3 regions of the Vagococcus sp. WN80Y genome follow, and region 1 is predicted to be linked to each of the others. Evidence: predicted binding sites of a transcription regulator. Region 1 holds the regulator's gene; each other region holds the start of a gene.

The links. Region 1 encodes NrdR, which represses ribonucleotide reductase genes. Its sites were predicted from a motif close to ACACNATATATNGTGT; they were not measured.
Region 2: AC5KOD_RS21410 (deoxynucleoside kinase) is a predicted target of NrdR. The motif match lies at 4,298-4,313, and genes of this name have one in related genera.
Region 3: nrdH (glutaredoxin-like protein NrdH) is a predicted target of NrdR. The motif match lies at 3,512-3,527, and genes of this name have one in related genera.

Annotation. Positions count from the first base shown of each region.
Region 1 covers NZ_JCAQHY010000159.1:53,196-61,102, reverse strand. Annotated here, with positions in the region: gene AC5KOD_RS13810 (YceD family protein) at 1-123, opposite strand, end outside; gene AC5KOD_RS13805 (ABC transporter permease) at 232-1,008, opposite strand; gene AC5KOD_RS13800 (ABC transporter permease) at 1,011-1,814, opposite strand; gene AC5KOD_RS13795 (ABC transporter ATP-binding protein) at 1,824-2,624, opposite strand; gene dnaI (primosomal protein DnaI) at 2,769-3,698, opposite strand; gene AC5KOD_RS13785 (replication initiation and membrane attachment family protein) at 3,698-5,110, opposite strand; gene nrdR (transcriptional regulator NrdR) at 5,131-5,604, opposite strand; gene coaE (dephospho-CoA kinase) at 5,763-6,362, opposite strand; gene mutM (DNA-formamidopyrimidine glycosylase) at 6,368-7,210, opposite strand; gene polA (DNA polymerase I) at 7,325-7,907, opposite strand, start outside.
Region 2 covers NZ_JCAQHY010000175.1:45,399-53,305, forward strand. Annotated here, with positions in the region: gene AC5KOD_RS21390 (DUF3188 domain-containing protein) at 65-277, opposite strand; gene AC5KOD_RS21395 (PTS sugar transporter subunit IIC) at 322-1,716, opposite strand; gene AC5KOD_RS21400 (ROK family protein) at 2,075-3,064, shown strand; gene AC5KOD_RS21405 (MFS transporter) at 3,092-4,267, shown strand; gene AC5KOD_RS21410 (deoxynucleoside kinase) at 4,370-5,014, shown strand; gene AC5KOD_RS21415 (hypothetical protein) at 5,059-5,478, opposite strand; RNA gene ssrA (transfer-messenger RNA) at 6,108-6,469, opposite strand; gene AC5KOD_RS21425 (Cof-type HAD-IIB family hydrolase) at 6,551-7,327, opposite strand; gene AC5KOD_RS21430 (winged helix-turn-helix domain-containing protein) at 7,607-7,907, shown strand, end outside.
Region 3 covers NZ_JCAQHY010000147.1:28,930-36,836, forward strand. Annotated here, with positions in the region: tRNA gene AC5KOD_RS10215 (tRNA-Lys) at 1-50, opposite strand, end outside; gene AC5KOD_RS10220 (FeoB-associated Cys-rich membrane protein) at 227-370, opposite strand; gene feoB (ferrous iron transport protein B) at 418-2,580, opposite strand; gene AC5KOD_RS10230 (FeoA family protein) at 2,570-3,052, opposite strand; gene nrdH (glutaredoxin-like protein NrdH) at 3,603-3,833, shown strand; gene nrdI (class Ib ribonucleoside-diphosphate reductase assembly flavoprotein NrdI) at 3,835-4,215, shown strand; gene nrdE (class 1b ribonucleoside-diphosphate reductase subunit alpha) at 4,193-6,352, shown strand; gene nrdF (class 1b ribonucleoside-diphosphate reductase subunit beta) at 6,494-7,459, shown strand; gene AC5KOD_RS10255 (YjjG family noncanonical pyrimidine nucleotidase) at 7,511-7,907, opposite strand, start outside.

The DNA of each region.
Region 1 (7,907 bases):
AACTGGATCGACTGCTAGTATTTCTTTATCACGAGCTACTAACGATGACTCAATATTCAATTCTTCATTAATTTCTAGCGTATCGTCTTTGTATTTATTTAATTCCAATAAAGACCATTTCATTTTCATCACCTCTAAGCAACAAGAGTTATTATACTAGGCTTAGAGGCCTTTGTCAATGAAATTTTCTTGACAGTTGATTTGGTTTTCTACTATCAGTCTTAAATTAAATTAGGAGCCTGTTGATTGATAATGTCGCAAACCGAATCGCCAGAATAAATAACACGGAATACCAAAAAGAAAGCCTGCAAATGGAAGTAAAATAACACGGGGATCATTCGTTCGATTAATCAAATACAAAAAAGGATAGTATTGAATTAACGCAAATGGGACAACATAAGTTGTAAACTTTAAAACCCCTTTCCCATAAATATCAACTGGATATTTACTGTATTCTCGAGCGCCATCTGTCAAAACATTCATAAATTCAAGTCCCTCTAAAGTAAAGAAACAAAGACTTGCATAAAGTAAAAAAATACTTGCAAAAAGGAAAACACCACCAACTAGCATCGAAATGACTAAACCTATTTTAAACACAGTCCACTCTAACTGACTAGCTGTAACGCCATAGCCAAACATCACGATTGCTTGAATCATTCTACCAAAGCGAGTAAATTCAATTTTACTTCCTAAAACCTGTAAAATAATGGGTCGTGGTCTAACTAAAATCCGATCAAACTCACCATTGCTAATCATGGTCGGAAAAGCATCGAATCCTCTAAAAAAGCATTCAGCTAACGAAAATGATAACAACAAAATACTAAAACAAAGCAACGTTTCCTGAAAGTTGTATCCCTTAACAGTTGAAAAACGATCAAACATAAAATAAACACCTAAAAAAACATTAAAAGACACAAAAAACTGACCCAAAGTAGTTAAAATAAATGATAGTTTATACGTCAATAATGCTTGTAAGTGCATCACAAAATATTTCTGATATAACCTCATTTTTATCCTCCCTGAATGACTACTTTTTTCACTGACTGTTGCTCCAATAATTTACCAATCAGCACTAAAAGGACAACCCAAAATAGCTGTAAACTAACACTTTGACTCAATTCCCTGCCAGTTAAATCACCACTGTAAATCCGAAATGGGACATTTTGAATAGAAGCGAATGGCAAGAAAGCCAAAATCTTTGCTAATGGCTCAGGAAAAAAAGGTAAAGGTAATAACTCTCCTGATAAAATGGAGCCTACAGATTGAAATATCATTCGCAATCCAAAAGCATTAATTGTATAAAACGATAAGAAATAAATAATCATGTTCAACGAGATAATGACAAGTAATGATAAAAACATCGTCATAATGAATAAAAAAAAGACAAGAATAGAGTTTGGCAAAACCAATCTAAATGGATCTGGTAAAAAAAGGGCAACTAACAAAATTGGCAAGCAACGTAAGACTGTTCTTGAAACGCGAGTAGCAATACTTCTTACAAACCACATATTATAAATACTTACAGGACGTACTAATTCATAAGAGACATTACCGTTTTGAATATTATCGAAAATATCTGTTTCCCAATACCAAATCATATAGAGCGCTAAGAAAGCTTGTTGCAACCACACATAACTCACAATAGAAGGGAAACTCATCGGAAATGCTTCAGCATTAGATTGATAAAAAGCTCTAAACATCAGGAGTTCTAAAAGTCCCCAAACAAATTGAGTGACGATTCCTGCCCATGCAGCAGCACGGTACTGTAACCCACCAATGAAACGCATTCTAAAAAGTGATCGATACTTAATCATCTTCTCACCTCAAATATCATACTTCTGATAAAGATTCACCAAAATCTCATCTAAAGTATCTTCTTCGTGTTGTTTCAACTGTTTAAAATCAGTCAGACTTCCATCAAGTAAAATAGTCCCTTTACCAATTAAAATTATTCGGGATGCTAATTTTTCAATATCCTGCATATCATGTGTAGTTAAAATAACTGTTGTCTGGAATTCTTTGTTAATTTTGATGATAAATTCTCGGACTGCTACTTTAGATATAGCATCTAAACCAATTGTTGGCTCATCGAGAAATAAAATTTTTGGACGATGTAATAAGGATGCGGCGATTTCACAGCGCATTCTTTGTCCTAAGGAAAGTTGTCGTGTCGGTGTTTTCAAGATATCAGATAAGTTTAACATCTGACTCAGTTCTCGGAGGGTTTCTTGAAACACATTTTCTGGTACTTGATAAACATCTTTAAGCAAATAAAACGAATCGATAACAGGTATGTCCCACCATAATTGAGAGCGTTGGCCGAAGACCACACCAATATCCTTAACATGGGAAATTCGATTTTTCCACGGCGTCTGACCATTAATCACACAACTTCCACCATCTGGAGTTAAGATACCACTAAGAATTTTAATCGTACTGCTCTTTCCAGCTCCATTAGGTCCAATATATCCCACAATTTCACCATCTGGTATCGTAAACGACACATTATTTAATGCTCGAATCTCTCGATACTCCCGTTTAAAAAATGATTTGACTGCGTGCTGAAAACCAGCCTCACGCTGTTGCACTCTAAACGTTTTATTCAAATTTTCTACTACTATCACTGATAATCCCTCCTCATTATCTTTTATTGATAAAAATTGACTCGAAATAACACAATACCAAAGACAGAAAACGTTGTCAAGAACTTTTCAAAAAAAAAAACAAAGAACAGAAAACTTTCTCTGACCTTTGTTCCAAATTATCTCTTATTGATGACGACGATTCTCGCCAATCATATTTATTTCTTTGGCTAAGTAACGAATACGCTCCATGATCCGCTTCGCTTTAAGCGGTTCATCTTCTCCACGCTGAGTCACACTTAAATGTTCTTTTTCTAATTGATTCATACTAAAATTAGAACTGAAAAAAGTTGGCAACTGCTCCTGCATTCGGTATTGTAAAATAACCCCTAAAACGTCATCTCGAATCCAGCTACTCATGGAATCGGCACCTATATCATCTAACATTAGAATCGGCGCTTTCTTAACGGCCTCTAATTTATCCCCTGTGCTGTTGTTTGCTATAGATTGTTTCATCTCCACAGCAAAGGTTGGGAAGTGCATCAGCGTCGTTCTATAGCCATATTCAGCTAATTCTTGAGCCAGCGCACCTAGTAAATAAGTTTTCCCTACACCAAAGGACCCCTGTAAATACAAGCCTTGATGAAAGTGTTTGGGATCCTCTTTGTACTTACTAACAAAATCAAAAGCAGCTTGTAAGGCTTCTTTACGCTCAGACGTAATTTCAAAATAATCCATACTAGCTTCTCGAATATCACGAGGCATATCCATCGCCTTGACTCGTCCACGAATTTCTTCCTCTTTTTGGCGAGCCAACAGCTCTTCCGTCGGAACATAAGTGACATCAATATAATGGAAATTCATAAACAACTTCGGTTCATATCCTGGTGCAATCATTGTTGGATCATTCAATAAAAATTTACGCTTCTCTTGAACAAACTCATAGAGTTTTGAGTAGCTTTTATCAATATCTTCCTTAGTCAACTTATCTTTATGGGCCTCAATAAAGGTAATTACATCAGAATCTTTTAAAACCTCTTGCACCAGTTTATCAAAGCGCTCAGACCAATCCCGTTGATTAATAACTTTGGTCATTTCTTTGCCTACGTCCTCCATTACGATTCACCTTCTTTCCCTTTTTCACGCATCTTGCGCAATTGCTCTTTAAAGTATGCTTCTTCTTCTTGCGATACTTTTGTCTCTACCTTAGTACTTCCTACCCATTCAGGCAAAGTTTCTTTCCGACCAGAATTTTGTTTATGGTAATTAGTCGATTTACGAGGAGTGCTCGCTTGTTTTTGAGCTGCTGCCCCAATTTCTTTCACTTTTGTTAACGCCTCTTCCGGTGAAACTATATGCGCCTGAGCCCAATCGTTCGCAATTGAATTGGCAAACTTCTGATTTAATACGGCGTTACCTTTTCCTACTAATATGTAATGAATTAACACATTAATTACTGCGTCAGGCAAACCTGATTGCTTAACCAAATTTTCGACTGCCCAACGTTCTTCGTTTGCGACAAACCCACCTTTTTGCTTCTTTATGGCACTTAAAAAAATCATGGGTGAAATACTCTCACTAGAAGTAATCACTTGAATTTCACCATCATTGTAACCTTGCAATTTTAGCGTGTTGCGACGACGAATTAGTTGATCATCTAGAGACAATTCTTTCGCTTGCTCTTCCATAGCCATAGGCGCTTGTTTTTTAGCACCATGATACTTTAAGACCACACTTTTTCTAAGTTGGTTTATAGCAACTTTATTAGTGATGAAATCAACTTCATTTTCCACTAAGTTTTTCATATCCAGTTCGTTAATACCGTAAAGCTGATGTAAGGTAAAAACTGTCTCCTTTAACTCCTGTTGAATTTGCTCTTTATCAATGTACAAGCCGTCCAAAAGACTAACAAAATATGGCCAGTCAAAACTGTCTGTCACACTCGAAATTTTCGACTTTGTACTCCCTTGAAATGCTTCCTTCGCCTGATTAATCGTCTCTTCATGGGAAGCTAAACTTTCTTGATTAAGTTGATACACATCTACAAACTTTTTAGTGACTTCTGTAAACTCAGTAACATCTACTTGCGGAATAGCAAATCGCCTGATTAAAGCTTGATAGCGTTGCTCCCCCACACTAGCAAGGAGTAAGAGTGATAAGACATCATCATTAAATAGATCATCAGCTTTTAAAGGCGACTGCAATTCATAAATGAACTGACGATGTCCTGCTTTTTCTTTAGCAAAAACTCGCAATAGCCCTATTCCTTCTAGCTTCACTCGAGCGTTAAACAAGCGAGGTAAATCAATATTTAATTGATTGAATAAATCAGAATGTCGCATCTCATAACTATCATACTCAAACTCATCAACTGCCGTCAAAAAAGTGTGATAAATGCTAAATGCATCCATACCAATAATCGGCTGGTATAAATAACTCAATAAATGTTCATCATGATTAGTAATCGGAGCTGCCAATTTGACAGTAAAACTGTCTTGCGGATGAAGTTGCTTCCACGAACTATTCAAATCGCTACCTCCTTTATTTCTTATGATGCTGGCGGTTCTTCTTCTTTATTCAAAATGTCCTGCATTTCTTTTAAGAAGACCCCCATGTCCTTGAACTGACGATAAACACTTGCAAAACGGATATAAGCTATTTCATCAAAATCAACTAAATACTCCATTACATATTCGCCAATTTTTGTCGTAGACACTTCATTTTCACCTAAACCACGGACTTGATTTTCAACCTGATCCACAATTTGTTCCATTTGTTCCATTGAAACTGGGCGTTTTTCGGCTGATCGAATCAACCCTCTTAATATTTTGTCACGATTAAATTCTTCACGTCCACCATTCTTTTTAATAACTAATAATGGTGCTGCTTCTATCCGTTCAAATGTTGTAAATCGAAACCCACATGACTCACATTCTCTTCTTCTTCTAATGGCACGGCCTTCATCAGCAGGTCTACTATCGACGACACGGGACCCGTTATATTGACACTTTGGACACTGCATCTTTTCCACCTCGTGTATTCTATCTATTTTAATAGGTAAATATCTTTTTTATACAGTTATTATAACATGAAAACTAGTGAATGGTATAGTCCTTATACACTGATTAATACAGAAAGAACGAACCTCTTGGTATTTTTCAAGAGGCTCGTTCTTTTGTTTTATTTTAGCTTAAAGGCGTCCATCCACTTCGCTAGTTGCTTCTCTGTTTCAATCACAGTACCAGAATTATCAATCACATAATCTGCAAGTTGTCGTTTCTCATCAATTGACATTTGACTCGACATCCGTTTTTCGGCTTCTACTTCCGATAACTGATCACGCTTCATTAAACGATTTAACTGAATCTGCTCTGACACATAAACCACCATCACCTTATCAACCTTTTCATCGTATTTAGCTTCATACATTAAAGGGACATCGACAACGACCAGTGGTACCTTCTTATCTACCCACTGAGCTATTTCTTTTGAAATAGCATAATCTAATTCATCATGAAGAATTTGATTCAAAAGCTTCCGTTTCTCCTCATCTGAAAAAACAAGAGCCCCCAATTTTTTTCGATTCAAGCTGCCATCCTCACTTAAGATAGTCTCACCGAAACTCTTACTAATTTTTCTCAAACCAACTGTCCCTGGCTCCACAACTTTCCTGGCAATAATATCTGAATCCACAATTGGAATATTATGACTAGCAAAATAACGAGCAACCGTTGACTTCCCTGTCGCAATACTTCCAGTTAATCCTAATACAACTGTCAACGGTCTCACCTGACCTTTCGTTGATGCAATTTTTGACAATTAGGACAGTAATGAGTTCCCCGTTGCGCCACTTTCGTTTTAATTATAGCAGTACCGCAACGTGGACAAGGGACTCCTGTTTGTCCATATACATTTAGCGACACTTGAAACTTCCCAGCCTCGCCAAGAGCATTTTTATACGTTCTAATGGTTGTTCCACCAGCTTCAACAGCCTGACCTAACACATCGATAATAGCATGATAAAGATCTTGAACCCCTTTCGCTTTCAAGCTAACTGCTGGTTGTTCCGGATGAATCTTCGCTTCATAAAGAGCCTCATCTACATAGATATTTCCTAAACCTGTCACTAGCTTTTGGTCCAATAATAGCGGTTTAATAGCTTTATTAGACTTTTTCAATCCCGCGGCAAATTCCTTTAAGAAAAACGTCTCAGGAACTGGTTCTGGACCCAATTTTAAAATTCCGCCATACTCTGATGCCAGCCCCTTTGGCAAAAGTGCCATCCGACCAAACTTTCGAACATCTAAGTAACGTAACTGAGTGCCATCAGTGAAATCAAACAATACATGAGTATGTTTGGCCAGCTCGTCCTCTTGCTGATGAAACTCATATTTGCCCTCCATTCGCAGATGAGAAATCATTTCATAATGAGTGAAGTGGATAATTAAAAATTTACCACGACGACTAATCCCCTCAACCGTTTCACCAATCAAATTACCTTTAAATGACTCCACCTCAGGACTTTCAATAATACGCGGCCAAAATACCTGTACCTGACTAATCACTTTTCCAACAATTAACTGCTCCAGACCTGTACGAACCGCTTCAACTTCTGGTAATTCAGGCATATGTCTAACCCTCCTTATAAAATAGTCATAAAATTATTGCTTTCGATTAAACGTCACGAAAAGTAGAAAGTTGGGATAAAAGTCACTATCCTCTTATCCCAACTTATCTAACGTCTATTTTGCTTCATACCATGTGTCACCATAGCTGCTGTCAGCTTTTAGTGGCACACTTAGTTCTACGGCGTTTTCCATTACCTCTTTCACAAGTTTCTCTAATTGAGGAATTTCTTCCTTTGGCGCTTCAAAGACTAGCTCATCGTGAACTTGCAATAACATTGTTGCTTCTAATTTTTCTTCTTTCAGACGCTTAGCCATTTTAATCATTGCAATTTTTAAAATGTCTGCTGCGCTCCCTTGAATCGGAGTATTTATTGCTGTTCTTTCAGCAAATGTACGCAAATTAAAATTCCGTGCGTTAATATCAGGTAGGTAACGACGACGATGCCACAGAGTTTCAACATAGCCTTTATCCTTAGCATCACGAACGATAGTTTCCATATACGTTTTAATATCAGGATACTTTTCAAAATAAGTATCAATGAACTGCTGAGCTTCCTTACGAGAAATTCCCAAGTTTTGTGACAAGCCATAATCACTAATGCCATATACAATTCCAAAATTGACCGCTTTGGCTTGTCGTCTGATATTGCCAGTCACTTCATTTTCTGACGAAATACCGAAGACACGCATTGCCGTA
Region 2 (7,907 bases), on a different contig from region 1:
CACACGAAAAAACAAACAAGTTTGAGGGGAATTGTCCTCAAGCTTGTTTGTTTTTTGATAAGTTTTAAGTGGTAGGCTTATTTTCTTGTGTAGTGGTTGTTTTAACCGATAGTTTATTTCGGCGTTTATCCCAAAGCATTAGCGCACCACCTGACACAATGAGAAAGGTAGCGGTCACGAGACTTAGTCCATCATAAACGCCAGTTTTTGCATTGGCGCTTAGCATAATAAGAATAAGCCCAAGGCTGATAAGACATAATCCATTTTTTGCCATCATTTCTTAGATATCTCCTTTCTCATTTTCAAACGATTATGTTATTTTTAGTCTTTTTCACCCAATGATGGGTCCATTTTGTTGGCAGCAATAATAAATGGTGCCCAAATGACAAAGGCAACAGCTAAATTGACTAGTGTTAGAACAATCGCGCGCCAGTCCCCAGCTGTGGCTAAAAATCCGCTAATAATAGCAGGCATAACCCAAATCACATTAACCACAACTGGTTTAACTAAACCGGCAATTGTGGCAGCGTAAGCGATTGAAGCTGTTGCCATCGGTGCTAAGATAAAGGGAATCATGAAGAGTGGATTCAGAACCACTGGCATCCCAAACATAATAGGTTCGTTGATGTTAAAAATTCCAGGTCCTAAAGAAAGTTTCCCAACTGTCAGATAATCCGCACGTTTAGATAATAGCAGTACACAGACAATCAAAACAAGGGTAACTCCCGCGCCACCAGGCCAAACAAAGGCTTCAAAACTACCTGCTACCCATTTGTATGGAATCGCATCGCCTCTTTGAAACGCATTAGTATTTTCAGTCATGGCAGTTCCATATAAGGTTTGTAGAACAGGAGACATTACATTTGTTCCGTGAATCCCAAAGAACCAAAGCAAGTGAACCATGAAAACGATAATAATAACAGCACCGAAACCTTGAGATAAATTGATCATTGGCGCTTGAATTGTTTCTGTGATCCAGTCAATCAAGCGTTGATCAGTCACTTTTGTAAAGGTAAAGTTAATAATTCCGACAACATATAGAGCGACAGCAGCTGGAATTATAGCTGCAAATGCTTTAGCAACGGCAGGTGGTACAGAATCGGGCATTTTAATTGTAATATTTTTTTGCATTAATTTAGCAAAAATAATGGTTGCAATAAAGCCAAAAATAATCGCTGTAAATAGACCCGATCCCCCCATATGCTTGCCAAAGTTGAAGTAACCCCAAGCACCAGTAGTTATTGTTTGGACACCGTCGTTAACAGCTACGACTCCGCCAGCCTCAGAAATAATAGTAACTGCCTCTTTGCCAAGCTCTTTTGGTAAAGTTAAGACTGCTTGTGCTGAGTCAGTAAGCCCCATAAAGAAAGCCGCTAATGAAACGACAGAACCAGATAATCGATCGACATCATATGCTTTTGCTAGATTAGAGCCCAACGTCATTGAAAATATAACCGCCATAATTGCAAGTGTACCTGTCCAAACAAAGCCATTGACGCCGATGATTGGTGCCATTGCTTCGACGAAGCCGTCGTAACCCCAGTCACGTGGAAAGTCACGTAAAAATGCGTTAAGCAATGTAGCGATAGCGCCCGCCATAGTAGCAGGCATAGTAGCGATAAACGCATCACGCAAAGCAACTAAGTGTTTTTGCGAACCAATCTTTGTAGCAGTAGGTAATATGTACCTTTCCATCCAATTCATTAAACCATTCATTTATCTTCCTCCTAGATAGTTAAATATATGAGTTAGTCCGATTCTAACTTTCTGATTAGCCTCCTATATTAATGTGACATAAAATAAGTTAACCGCGTTATATAAAACGGTTGCACTAACCTTAATATAAGCAAGAACTGTGCCAATGTTAATATTATGTTTCCTTATTAAATATAACGTTATAATGTTATCAATTTTTATTGAAGTGTGTAAAATAGATTACACGATTGCTTATTTAAATACACACTAAACAATTTTTTTTTTAAAGGGCCTATATACAATTTAAATTGACAGATATAAAATGAAAAGATATTATCTTAATTAAGAACCTTTATAAAGGGTCTTAATTAAGGGGGAGATGACGATTGATAAACCAAATCTCATGCGTGAAATGAATTTACAAACAATCCGACAATTGCTTCGTGGTCATAAAAGTCTTAGTAAAGCCGAATTAGCCATTAAGAGTGGTCTTAGTGTTGTGACGGTTAACTCCTTGATGAATCAACTAGCTGAATGTGGAGAAGTGATTCAACTCGAAAAAAGATTATCGACTGGGGGCAGGCCCGCGAGTCGCTTTTCTTATAATAATGATGCCCAGTTAGTACTGGCAATATGCTTATTTCAGCAAGGAATAACCGATCGAGCAGAGCTATTAGTCTGTAATTTAGCTGGGGAGGTAAAAAATCAATGGCAGCTATCTCTTAAGGATGTCACTATGCCTTTTTTTGCTACTTTAATTCAAGAAACTAAGCTGCAATATCCTGCTATTCAGCAAGTAGCAATTGGAATACCTGGTGTTGAAATTAAGGGAGAAGTGAAAGTGAGTGATATTGAGTTTCTTAAGGGAATTTCTTTAAGACATTACCTTGAAGAAACCTGCGATGTGCCAGTTGTCATTGAAAATGATGTTAACAGTGTCTTATTTGGATTTTGCCAAGCGCAACAAGTCAAAGATGAAACGGTTATCGCATTGTACTATCCTGATAATTATCCGCCTGGCAGTGCGGTCTATCTCCATAATCAAATTTATTATGGAGCAAATGGGCTGGTGGGTGAAATAAATCGACTTCCGTTATTGATTGAAGGGGTTGAAATGGAAAAAGCGACGGATAAATTGCTGGTAGAGTTGATTCAAACACTTGTGACCATGCTGATACTATATGATCCACATCGAATTATTATTTATAATAATCATTGGCAGGAAGAGGCGTTAGTGAGTGTTAAGCAGTATATTAGACAGCAGTTTAGTGAAATTGATTTGCCGGATATTAGTTTTTTGACAAGTTTCAATCAAGACTTCGTTAAAGGGGTAAAAAGATTAGCCATTCAAGCGCTAGTCTCTAATTAGTGGTAACTATGAGAAAGTAGGGATGAAGTGGCAACATTATTTTTGAGTATTATTTATATAACGTTTATTAGTTTGGGGTTACCTGACTCGTTATTAGGTGTCGGCTGGCCTGAGATGTACCGTGAATTTGGGGTTCCTCAAAGCTACGCTGGTCTGGTCTCGATGACGATTTCCTTTGGAACTATTACCTCAAGTTTCTTTAGTGGCAAATTAATTCGTAAATTTGGGACAGGAAAGCTAACGGCGGTCAGTGTACTTGGTACTGCAATGGCGTTGCTAGGGTTTAGTTTAGCTCCTAATTTTGGGTGGGTTATTGTCGCAGCTATCCCACTCGGATTGGGTGCAGGGGCTGTTGATGCGGCGCTAAATGAGTATGTAGCTGAAAACTATCAGGCTCATCATATGAATTGGCTTCACAGCTTTTGGGGAATCGGAGCATTGACTAGTCCTTTGATTATGTCTCAAGTACTGTCTCATGATCGATCTTGGCGGATGGGCTATCTTGTCGTATCACTTGTCCAGTTTGCGTTAGTGATCGTTCTATTTCTAACCTTACCGTTGTGGCGTAGTCGGGAAAAGCCAAAGAAAGAGGGGGGATCTGCAAAAGAGTCGGAGATTGGCATAACTGAGTTAGTCAAAATGAAGAAGGTTCGCTTAGCCCTTTATGCTTTTTTCTTATATATCGGTGTAGAAGCTACGATGGGACTGTGGTCAAGTAGTTATTTGATTAACGTGAAAGGCGTAGATAGTTCAAAAGCAGCTATTGCTGTTTCTGGTTTTTTTGGTTTTATTATGTTTGGGCGTTTACTTTCTGGTTTTTTATCACTACTATTAACCAATCGCCAGTTGATTCGAATCGGACAGGTGTTGATTATTTTAGGCGGTGTGCTTCTAATAGTCGCAACTAAGTTTCCTTTATTATTAGTTTCTGTGTGTTTAATTGGTTTTGGCTGTGCGCCAATCTATCCTGCGATGTTACATGAGACACCTGAACGCTTTGGTCAAAAAATTGCCCAACAAATTATGGGGATTCAAATGGCTATTGCCTATACAGGATCGGTTGTATTGCCTCCCTTATTCGGATTTTTAGTACCAGTTTTAGGGATGCATGTCTTACCAATTTTTCTTATTATTTATGGTGGTATCATGTACGTGGCTTCAGAATGGTTGAATCGCTTACTAATTTCTAAGGCAGAAGAATAGAATTTTTTGATGATGGTTATTCTTTGACAAATACTCTATATGGTATGTTAAGATAGTTAGGTACTAATATTGATACTATATATTGATTGGAAGTTGGGGGATATGAGCGTGATTGTATTAGCAGGCACAATTGGTGCAGGAAAATCAAGTTTAACAGAGATGATCGCAGAAAGATTGGGGAGTCAGGCGTTTTATGAGTCGGTTGAAAATAATGAGGTATTGCCGCTCTTTTATGCTGACCCTACTAAATATGCTTTTTTGTTGCAAATTTATTTTTTGAATAAGCGTTTTGCCAGTATTAAAGAAGCAATGCAAGAAGATGACAACGTATTAGACCGTTCTATTTATGAAGATTCGTTATTATTTCATTTAAATGCTGATCTTGGTCGAGCGTCAGACACAGAAGTTAAGGTATACGATGAATTATTAGCAAACATGTTAGAGGAATTACCTTATGCAGCGGAGAAAAAACACCCTGATTTGTTGGTGCATATTAAGATTTCCTTTGAAAAAATGCTGGAACGAATTGAAAAAAGAGGCCGTGATTATGAGCAGCTTTCCTATGATCCAACACTTTACGAGTATTATAAAGAGTTAAATCACCGGTACGATCAGTGGTTTGAAGAGTATGATCAGAGTCCGAAAATTCAGATTGACGGCGATCGACATGACTTTGTTGAAGACCCTTTGGCTAGAGAATACGTATTAAAATTAGTTGAGGAAAGGTTAGCCGAATTGAGAGATTAAATAAAACAGCTAAAACGCTTTGTAATAAAAGAGTTTTAGCTGTTTTATTTTGCTGAGAATGAGTCAACTTCAAAGAGTGACGCAATTTGCTGCAAATCAGTTTCAAATCGTTGACCCGTGATTGTATCGTAATAAGCAAGAGTATTTTGGTCTAGCTGCTGCGTAAGCGACCGTCGACCGCATCGATTGTAGATGTTCTTATCTTCAATAGTGGTCACTACTAATTGAAACTCATCAACAGAATGCTTGTTTTCTTTTAAAATAATTTCTAAGTCTGAGAAGTGCGCAAAAATGTCAATTGTTTCAAGAATCTCTATTTGAGTTATTTGTTGAAGTTGCTCATTCAAATAGTCTTGTATTTGCTTTGTGGCTTGTGGTGTTGAGTTGATAAAAAGTGCTAAATGGGCTCTTGCTTCTAAATCATGATGGTTGTAGAACTCTGAAAAAATGTTAGTGAGGGTCATGAGTTAAGCTCCTTTTTTATTAGCTTCTAATGATAGTTTATCATGAATTTATTTTTTTTAGGTAGTGATTAACTTGTCTAGTAAGATGGGAAAATGATAGTTAACTGATGATATTAAAGTTAGCAATTTAATTCCTGCCTACTGAATCAAGTAGCATCAACGTAAATCCACCTAAAGAAACACCTATAAACAGTCCAATAATTAACAAAATAGTACTAAAAAAAATAATCCACCTAAAAATAGATTTATTAGCTTTATATTTTCTGGATAAAATAAAGCCCAGTAGAGCAGGTAGTAAAGGTAGTAACAATATACCAAGTGCGAGTAGCGAAATTTTTAATGTAAGAAAACTATCTGATGGATTGATAAAAAACACCCCTTTTTTAATATTCTAACATACTTAATTGCTATAATCTTTATGATAGTCGAATTAGCTAGTTCCTCTGCTACTTAATTTATTAAGGGAGAAAAAGCTGAACAGACCATGAGTGAAAAAATGAAAAGGTTTTGTTGTTCTTTAAGTATGCTACCTCTCATGGTGATAATAATAGTAGAAATTAAAAAAAGACTAGCATCTCACAAAAGAGAATCTAGTCTTTTTCTAATTACTTCATTAGCCTGTGTCTCCATTATGGAGGCGGCGGGAGTCGAACCCGCGTCCAAGCACATCGCCACTTCAATATCTACGTTCATAGTTTAATGCTTAAATTTCGCTTAGAGGTCTGACATTAAACAAACATTGCTCTTCGCTAGTCTGATAATCTCTTCTAAACATTCCAGACGGAAACATTTAGCGTATCCCACTTAGTTTGAGACCCTGATCCAGCACATGGGAGATGCTGGGAGGATCTTCGCCAACTGTTTTTAGGCAGCTAGAGCGAAAGTGTTTTCGTTTTTAGCAGTTATATTTAACTGTAACGTTTTTACGTAGACGTAACCTACGAAACGCAATTCAAGCTCGAACTATACCTGTCGAATCCGTAACGCCCCCTTAAAATAAGGGTGTACGGTGTTGTACTGAATTAGTATAACATAAGTTCAGTAAAAGGGGAAGACAGCGCACTCTGTCTGTTTAATAAATTAAATTATATTGTCTTAATGCACGTAAAATGCCACCCTCAGTATTCTTGGTTGTAACATATGTAGCAATGTCTTTCAGCTCTGGCCTAGCGTTACCCATAGCAATTCTATGATCGCAAGCTTTCAGCAAGTCGATGTCATTGAGCCCATCTCCAAAGCCATAAGTTGGTACGCCCTCTAAGCCTAGTGCTTTGACTAACTCTCTAACACCTTTTCCTTTATTGCCACCATTATTTATTACATCAATTGAATAGGGGCCATTGCGGAAAAAAGTTAGTTCGGGAAACGCCTCCCTGTAATAATCATCATGCTCTTGTCCGATAACTAAAAGCATGTTCAGCGCGCGTTCGCGGTAGAGCTGACTATTGATAGTTGGAAGTGGCGAATGAATATAATTATAGGTGCTTTCAACCATTGGAGTATGGTTTGAAACAGTGATTAAGTCTGGTGTATAAAAGCCAATTTCTTGTCCAAATGCCTGCGTCTGATGATAGAGACGCTCACAGCTCTCTTGTGAGATGATGTCACTGTAAATTTCTTGCCCTTCAAATAGAACGTATTGTCCATTCATCGTAATGAGTGAATCAATTCCGGTTCGTTGGCTAATCTCACGGACTTCAATATTTGTTCGACCAGTGGCGATAACTGGAATAATTTGGTTCTCTTGTAATTCATTCATGGCTTCAATAATTTCGATGGTCACATCTGAGTGTTCATTCAAAAGTGTTCCGTCTAGATCAAAGAATGCTAACCCTTTAACATCTGTCATTAGTATAAATACTCCTTCTATAAATAGTGCCTGATTTAAAATCACTGAAAAATTGCTACTCTTAATATTAGCAAAAAATTAGGTTCAGTGCTAGGTTTTTCACAACGACAGTTTTTGTTTGTTGAAACCTTTGTTAATAGAGTATACTAAAGACACAATTAGGTGGAAATTAGGGAAATGGTTGAAAGCTTTTTGAAAAAGGTGTGAAGCCTGTCATTTAATAAACGTTCTATAGTATAATAAGCGATAAGTGACAGTGAGCGAGAGGAGAGAATAATAATGAAAGTATTAATGATTGAAGATAACGAATCCGTATCAGAAATGATGCAGATGTTTTTTTTAAATGAAAATTGGGATGCAACCTTTAAGTATGATGGTAAAGAGGGGCTAGATGCCTTTCTTGAAGAACCAGACTCTTGGGACATGATTACCCTTGATTTAAATTTACCAACGATGGATGGAGTAGCTGTTTGTCGAGAAATTCGTAAGGTGTCAAGCACGGTGCCGATTATTATGCTGACTGCGCGAGATTCTGAGAGTGACCAAGTAATCGGATTAGAGATGGGAGCCGATGATTATG
Region 3 (7,907 bases), on a different contig from region 1:
TCGACCCACGGATTAAGAGTCCGTTGCTCTACCAACTGAGCTAACAACCCAAAAATTAACTACAAAACATATTTTAGCACTCAAAATGTTCAATAGCAAGTGTTTTCCTCGCCTAATTTCAAAATTAATAAAATAACTGATTTCGATTTAGCCTAAGCAATCATTAAACTAAATCCCCTCATTTAGCTGCTAAAACTCAACTTGAATGAGGGGATTTCAATACGTTTTATTTTCGATTGGTCAATTGCTGAGGCTTAGCTGGACAATCGCAATCATGACAACTACTTTTTCTGTTTTTTTTCAAATACGTCACATAGATAACATAACCTGCTATTCCAAAAATAACTAGGCTTAAAATTAAAGTCGACATGGTTCTACTTCCTCTCTAGATATAGCCATTTCGTAAACTAATCAGAATTATATAGTGGATAAAGTCGCAACGACCTTTTTCGGCTTCCTAACTAATAAATAAATCAATCCGGTCACGACGCCAATTGCTAAGCTAGCACCTAAACCAAAGCTACCACCTTCAAAAAAGACATGCCCCAATTGGTACACCACAAAACTAGCTAGGTACGCTACCCCACACTGGAAACCAACAGACGCCATGGTCCATTTGAAATCCGCCATTTCACGGTGAATCGCCCCAATAGCTGCAAAACAAGGCGCACATAATAAGTTAAAGACCAAGAAAGAATAAGCAGAAACTGGCGTATAGGCGGCTCTCAGTGCCGGCCAGACTTCATTACCTGCCTCTGAAACTTCACTCAAACCGCCAAATAAGATCCCAAAGGTGTTGACCACATTTTCCTTAGCAATAAGGCCTGTAACTGTCGCCACAGTAGCACGCCAATCTCCCCATCCCAAAGGAATAAAAATAAAGGCTACAAGATTGCCTAGCGCAGCTAGAATACTTTCATCTGCAGTCACCATCTGCATGCGAAGATTAAAACTAGACAGGAACCAAATTAAGATACTCGCAACAAAGATAATCGTCCCTGCTCTTTTAACAAAAGCAAAACTACGATGCCAAGTTTGTTGTAAAACACCTCTCACCCTTGGTAGATGATAGGCTGGTAATTCCATAATAAACGGCGAGACATCTCCCGCAAATGATCGCGTCTTTTTAAGTACAATACCAGATAAAACAATGGCACTCATTCCAATGAAATAAGCAGAGGGCGCCACCCAGCTAGCATGAGGGAAAAAAGCACCTGCTATTAGCGCGATAATTGGCAGTTTAGCCGAACAAGGCATAAAAGTCGTTACCATTATCGTTATTTTTCGATCTTTTTCATTCTCAATCGTGCGGCTAGCCATCACACCCGGCACCCCGCAGCCTGTTGCGATCAGCATCGGAATAAACGATTTCCCAGACATCCCAAACCGGCGGAACAACCGATCCATGACAAAGGCAATTCGCGACATATACCCACAGTCTTCCAGTATCGCTAAACACAGAAAGAGAACAATTAATTGTGGGACAAATCCTAGAACAGCCCCCACACCCGCTATTATCCCATCTAAAATCAAACTCTGCATCCAGCTAGCAACACTTAATTGTTCAAGCCAGCCTGAAACAGTCGAAGGAACAATTTCTCCAAATAAAGTCTCATTCACCCAATCTGTCCCCATCGTTCCAACCGTTTGAATCGAAACATAGTAGACCAACCACATAATAAAGGCAAAAATCGGTAACGCTAAGAAGCGATTCGTCACCAATCTATCCAGCTTATCACTCACTGTTAATTTAAAATCCCCTTGATCAATCACACAGAGTTTGACAAGCTTCGTAATGTAATCATAACGCTCATTAATTAAAATGCTTTCACTATCATCACTAACTATTTTTTCAGTAATAGTAATAATTTCTTCAATTTCTATTTTTTCTTTAGTCGATAAATCAATATCCGCTAATACCTGTGCATCTCTTTCAAATAATTTCATACTATACCAACGTATAGTTTCATTAGCAACCATTCGTCCAACTATTGATAAAACTTTTTTTCCTTCTATAATAGAAGAGATTTCTTGCAGAGCTGTTTCTAAACGTGCATCATACGTAATCGGCTGCTGTTGTCTAGGTCGCTCTTTAATAACCGCCACAGCAGTTTCCATGACCTGATCAATCCCTTGGCGCTTAACTGCACTCGTCCCAACTACCTCAACACCTAAACCATAGGCTAGCTTCTCTATATTAACTTCTTTATTTTGTTTTTTTAAGACATCCATCATATTTAGTGCAATCACGACAGGAATTCCTAAATCCATTAATTGTAAGCTTAAATATAGATTTCGTTCTAAATTAGTTCCATCAACTACATTGACAATGGCATCTGGACGATCTTGTAACAAATAGTTACGGGCCACTACTTCTTCTGGCGTATAAGGTGCCAATGAATAAATACCAGGTAAATCTTGAATCAAGATAGTTTTATCTTTTTTATAGTGCCCTTCTTTTCGTTCCACTGTCACACCAGGCCAGTTACCGACAGACTGATTAGCACCTGTAAGCTCATTGAACAAGCTCGTCTTACCACTATTGGGATTTCCTGCAAATGCGATACGTTTAATTGTCATTTGGCTGTACATCCTTTACTAAAACTAGTTCAGCTTCCGCTTTACGCAAGGTTAATTCATATCCACGAATGGTTACTTCAATCGGGTCACCTAAAGGAGCAACTTTGCGAATCATGACGTCAACACCACGAGTCAATCCCATATCCATCAAGCGACGACGAATAACACCACTCCCTAAAACAGACTCAACTTTAGTTACTGTTCCAACTCGAATCCCATCTAAGGTCTGATAAGACACTGGTTGATCACTTTCAGTTAAAACCATCACTTGGCTAGCCACACTTTGACTTATAGCTAAACGTGCTTCTTTAACCATAATAATTAAACCACCTTGATTGTCTCGTGATATAATTCTAATTTCTGCCCCTTTGACAAAGCCTAAATTAGCTAAATGCCGCTCTGATGACCTAGCGTCAATGACCTCTTTAAAGTAATAAAGAGCGCCGATAGTACCTTCTTGTAAATTAATCATTCTTTCACCTCGCTATATTTTTTCACTTGTTGATATTTTCACATACCTTCCGTTAACGATAGTGATAATCATTCTCAATCATTATCTTTATATTAGCCCCCTACATACGATTTGTCAATGTAATTTCACTACATATTGTTAACTTTCTCACCAAATCCTGCTATTCTAAGTAGTGAAATTTGACTCATTTTTTTCACTCAAAGTATCTAATAAGAATAAAAAAGCACTTTTAGTACACACAACATATAGATAATAAGTTTCTCACTAAAATACTCTTATTCGCTCCCATAATTAGCCCTCTTACAAAAGAAAGCGATCGCTATTAACTAGATGATGTATCTAAAAAATTTTTTTAACTATTTCAACACTTTATTTCTCATGAAAATCAATATGAAAGCTCGATAAATCGGTTTTGTGAAGATTAACACCTACCAAGAGTTGTGTTCATTTACATTTCACCCACAATATATAGTGTTTTTGAGTTGACTTTTTTTTTGTAGGGGGTATACTAGTAATTAGTTAAAAACGAAATTTCTTGGAGGTAATTAACATGACTAACATCACTTTATATACGAAGGACAATTGTCCTCAATGCAAAATGACTAAACGGTTTTTGACCGATAAAAATATTTCTTATAGTGAAGTAAACATCGATACAGAACCACAATATATAGATTGGTTAAAAGATCAAGGCTACCGTAGTGTCCCTGTCGTAACTGCTAGCGAAGATGTAACAATTGTCGGTTTCAGACCCGATCAATTAAGAGCATTAGCCGTTTAAGATGAAACTTGTTTATTTTAGTGTCACTGGACAGACCAGACGCTTTATAAAGAAAGTGGGATTACCTGCTTATGAAATTGATCAAACCAACCCTTTCCACGAACTAAATGAACCTTATATATTAGTCGTCCCTACTTACGATAGAGATATTACCGAGGTAGCGGACGACTTTATTGAGTTTAAGAGCAATCGATACCACCTAAAAGGAGTCGCCGGTAGTGGCAATTTAAACTTCGGAGACTTATATGTTTACACAGCAAAAGATTTAGCTGTGAAATATGGTGTGAGTTTGCTTTTTGATTTTGAGATGAATGGTACGCCGGATGATGTAAAAAACTTTAAGAAAGTAGTGAGTGAAATTGAGTCTAAAACAACTAGATGAAGTAAGTTACTTCAAATTAAACAATGAGATTAATCGTCCTGTTGATGGTCAAATCCCATTAAACAAAGACAAGGAAGCCCTTGAAGCCTTTTTCTTAGAAAATGTCGAACCGAACACAATGGCCTTTTCTTCTACAAAAGAAAAAATCGACTATTTAATTGAACATGAATTTATCGAGGAAGCGTTCATTCGCAACTACTCTATCGATTTTATTGATTCTCTGTATACCTTCTTAGGTGAGCAGCACTTTGAATTTAAGTCATTTATGGCTGCATACAAATTTTATTCTCAATATGCCCTTAAAAGTAACGATGGCTCACAATACCTAGAGCGCTATGAAGACCGAGTTGCCTTTAACGCTTTATATTTTGCAGAAGGTAACGAAGAATTGGCATTAGCAATTGCTGACGAAATGATTCACCAACGCTACCAGCCAGCGACGCCCTCTTTCTTAAATGCTGGACGTAAACGTCGTGGCGAGCTAGTTTCTTGTTTTCTCTTACAAGTAACAGATGACATGAATAGCATTGGTCGCTCAATTAATAGTGCTTTGCAGCTCTCACGTATTGGTGGTGGTGTTGGTATTTCACTAAATAACTTGCGTGAAGCAGGAGCACCTATCAAGGGCTACGAAGGTGCCGCAAGCGGTGTTGTACCCGTAATGAAATTATTTGAAGATAGCTTCAGCTACAGCAACCAACTTGGTCAACGTCAAGGTGCTGGAGTCGTTTATCTCAATGTTTTCCACCCAGATATCGAAATGTTTTTATCCACAAAAAAAGAAAATGCGGATGAAAAAATCCGTGTTAAAACTCTTTCTCTTGGCTTAACCGTTCCAGATAAATTTTATGAATTAGCACGAAAAAATGCTGACATGTATTTATTTAGTCCTTACAGTGTTGAAAAAGAATACGGTGTTCCTTTCTCTTATCTTGATATCACAAAAGAATACGACAAGTTAGTTGCGAACCCTAAGATTCGCAAAACAAAAATCAAAGCTCGTGATCTTGAAAACGAGATCAGCAAGTTACAACAAGAGTCTGGCTATCCTTACATTATTAATATTGATTCTGCTAATCGTCAAAATCCGATTGATGGCAAAATCATCATGAGTAATCTCTGCTCAGAAATCTTACAAGTTCAACAGCCATCTGCAATCAATGATCGACAAGAATTTGATGTTTTGGGAACTGATATTAGCTGTAACCTTGGATCAACTAATATTCCTAATCTGATGAACAGTCAAGATTTTGGCAAATCTGTTAGAACAATGACACGTGCCTTAACTTATGTTACTGACGCTTCAAATATTGAAGTAGTCCCTTCAATTAAAAATGGAAATGACCTAAATCATACGATTGGCTTAGGCGCAATGGGATTACATTCTTACTTTGCTAAAAATCAAATGGAGTATGGCTCACCTGAATCATTGGACTTTACGAATATCTACTTTATGCTATTGAACTACTGGACGTTAGTGGAAAGTAATAATATCGCTAAAGAACGTGGCGAAAACTTCCATAACTTTGAACAATCAGATTACGCTAATGGTACTTACTTCGATAAATATGTAACAGGTGAGTTCGCGCCTCAATTTGATAAAGTTAAAGAACTATTTGCTGGTATTTTTATTCCAACAGCTGACGATTGGGCAAACTTACGTGACGCTATCAAAAAAGATGGCATGTATCATCAAAATCGCCTTGCAGTCGCACCAAATGGCTCAATTTCTTATATTAATGATACAAGTGCTAGTATTCATCCAATTACGCGCCTGATTGAAGAACGCCAAGAGAAAAAAATTGGAAAAATTTACTACCCTGCTCCTTATTTAAGCAATGACACGTTACCTTATTACAAGTCTGCTTATGACATGGACATGCGAAAAGTCATTGATGTCTACGCGACAGCTCAACAGCACATTGATCAAGGAATGAGTATGACGCTCTTCATGCGCTCAGAGATTCCTGAAGGCTTGTACGAGTGGAAAGAGACACCTAAACAAACGACTCGTGACCTAAATATTTTACGTCACTATGCCTTCCATAAAGGAATTAAGTCAATCTACTACATTCGTACCTTTACTGATGACGAAGAGGAAATCGGTAGTAACTCATGCGAAAGCTGTGTCATCTAAAAAGAATGACTGATAACCTGAAAAATAGACGGAAAAATGATTGCAATGACTACTTGCACATTTTTCCCTATTTTTCTGTCAGAAATGAGCATGCAACTAATCCAGGCATAATAAGCCTGGTAAACAGGAGGAAATGGACTAATGGGTGAAACTTATTACGAAGCAATAAACTGGAATGCCATCGAAGATGCCATTGATAAATCAACATGGGAAAAGCTAACAGAACAATTCTGGTTAGATACACGTATTCCATTATCAAATGATTTAGATGATTGGCGGACACTTTCTGAATTAGAAAAACAAACTGTTGGCCGTGTTTTTGGTGGTCTAACATTGCTAGATACGCTGCAATCTGAAAATGGTGTTGATGCCATTCGTCATGATATCCGGACACCTCACGAAGAAGCCGTTCTAAACAATATTCAATTTATGGAATCAGTTCACGCAAAAAGCTACTCTTCCATTTTTAGTACGTTGAATACTAAAGCTGAAATTGATGAGATTTTTGACTGGACCAACACGAATGAATACTTACAAAAAAAAGCTAAAATTATCAATGATATTTACTTGAATGGTTCTCCCTTAGAACGAAAAGTAGCTAGTGTTTATCTTGAAACCTTCTTATTCTATTCTGGTTTTTACACACCACTTCATTACTTGGGTAACAACAAACTGGCGAATGTCGCAGAAATCATCAAATTAATTATTCGTGACGAATCTGTTCACGGAACTTATATTGGCTATAAATTTCAATTAGGTTTCAATCAACTATCTGAGGATGACCAACAAAAGATGGAAGATTGGATGTATAACTTATTATATGAATTGTATGAAAACGAAGAAAAGTACGCCGAATTGTTATACGATGAGCTTGGCTGGACTGAAGATGTAAAAGTCTTCTTACGTTATAATGCTAATAAAGCCTTGATGAACTTAGGTTTGAATCCACTTTTCCCTGATACAGCAAATGACGTGAACCCAATCATCATGAATGGTATCTCCACAGGGACCAGCAATCATGATTTCTTCTCGCAAGTTGGGAATGGGTATTTACTAGGCTCTGTAGAGGCAATGAAAGATGACGACTACTTAATCGGGTTGGACTAATAATAGAAAAGATCAAGAGCTCTGATTATGAGCTCTTGATCTTTTTTATTATTAAACAATTTCATGTAGCTGAGTTAAGTGATCAATTTCATAAGTTGGGGTGATTCCATGCTGATTAATACTATTATGCGGGTTATACCAGCAACTAGCAATTCCCGCATTATTACCACCTTTAATATCTGCCAATAACGAATCTCCAATAATCAAGGTCTTCTCAAGTTCAAATTCAAGGATTCGCTCAAAAGCATAGTTAAAGAACTCTGGCATGGGTTTTTGAAAACCAGTATCCTCTGAAACAAAAACATCAGCAAAGTATGGCATTAACTGGGCTTTTTCTAAACGACGATACTGCGTAGCCGACACACCATTGGTGACAACATACAATTGGTGATTAGTTGACAACTCCGATACAGTGTCAAAAGCTCCATCCAAAAGAATCGCTTCCTCT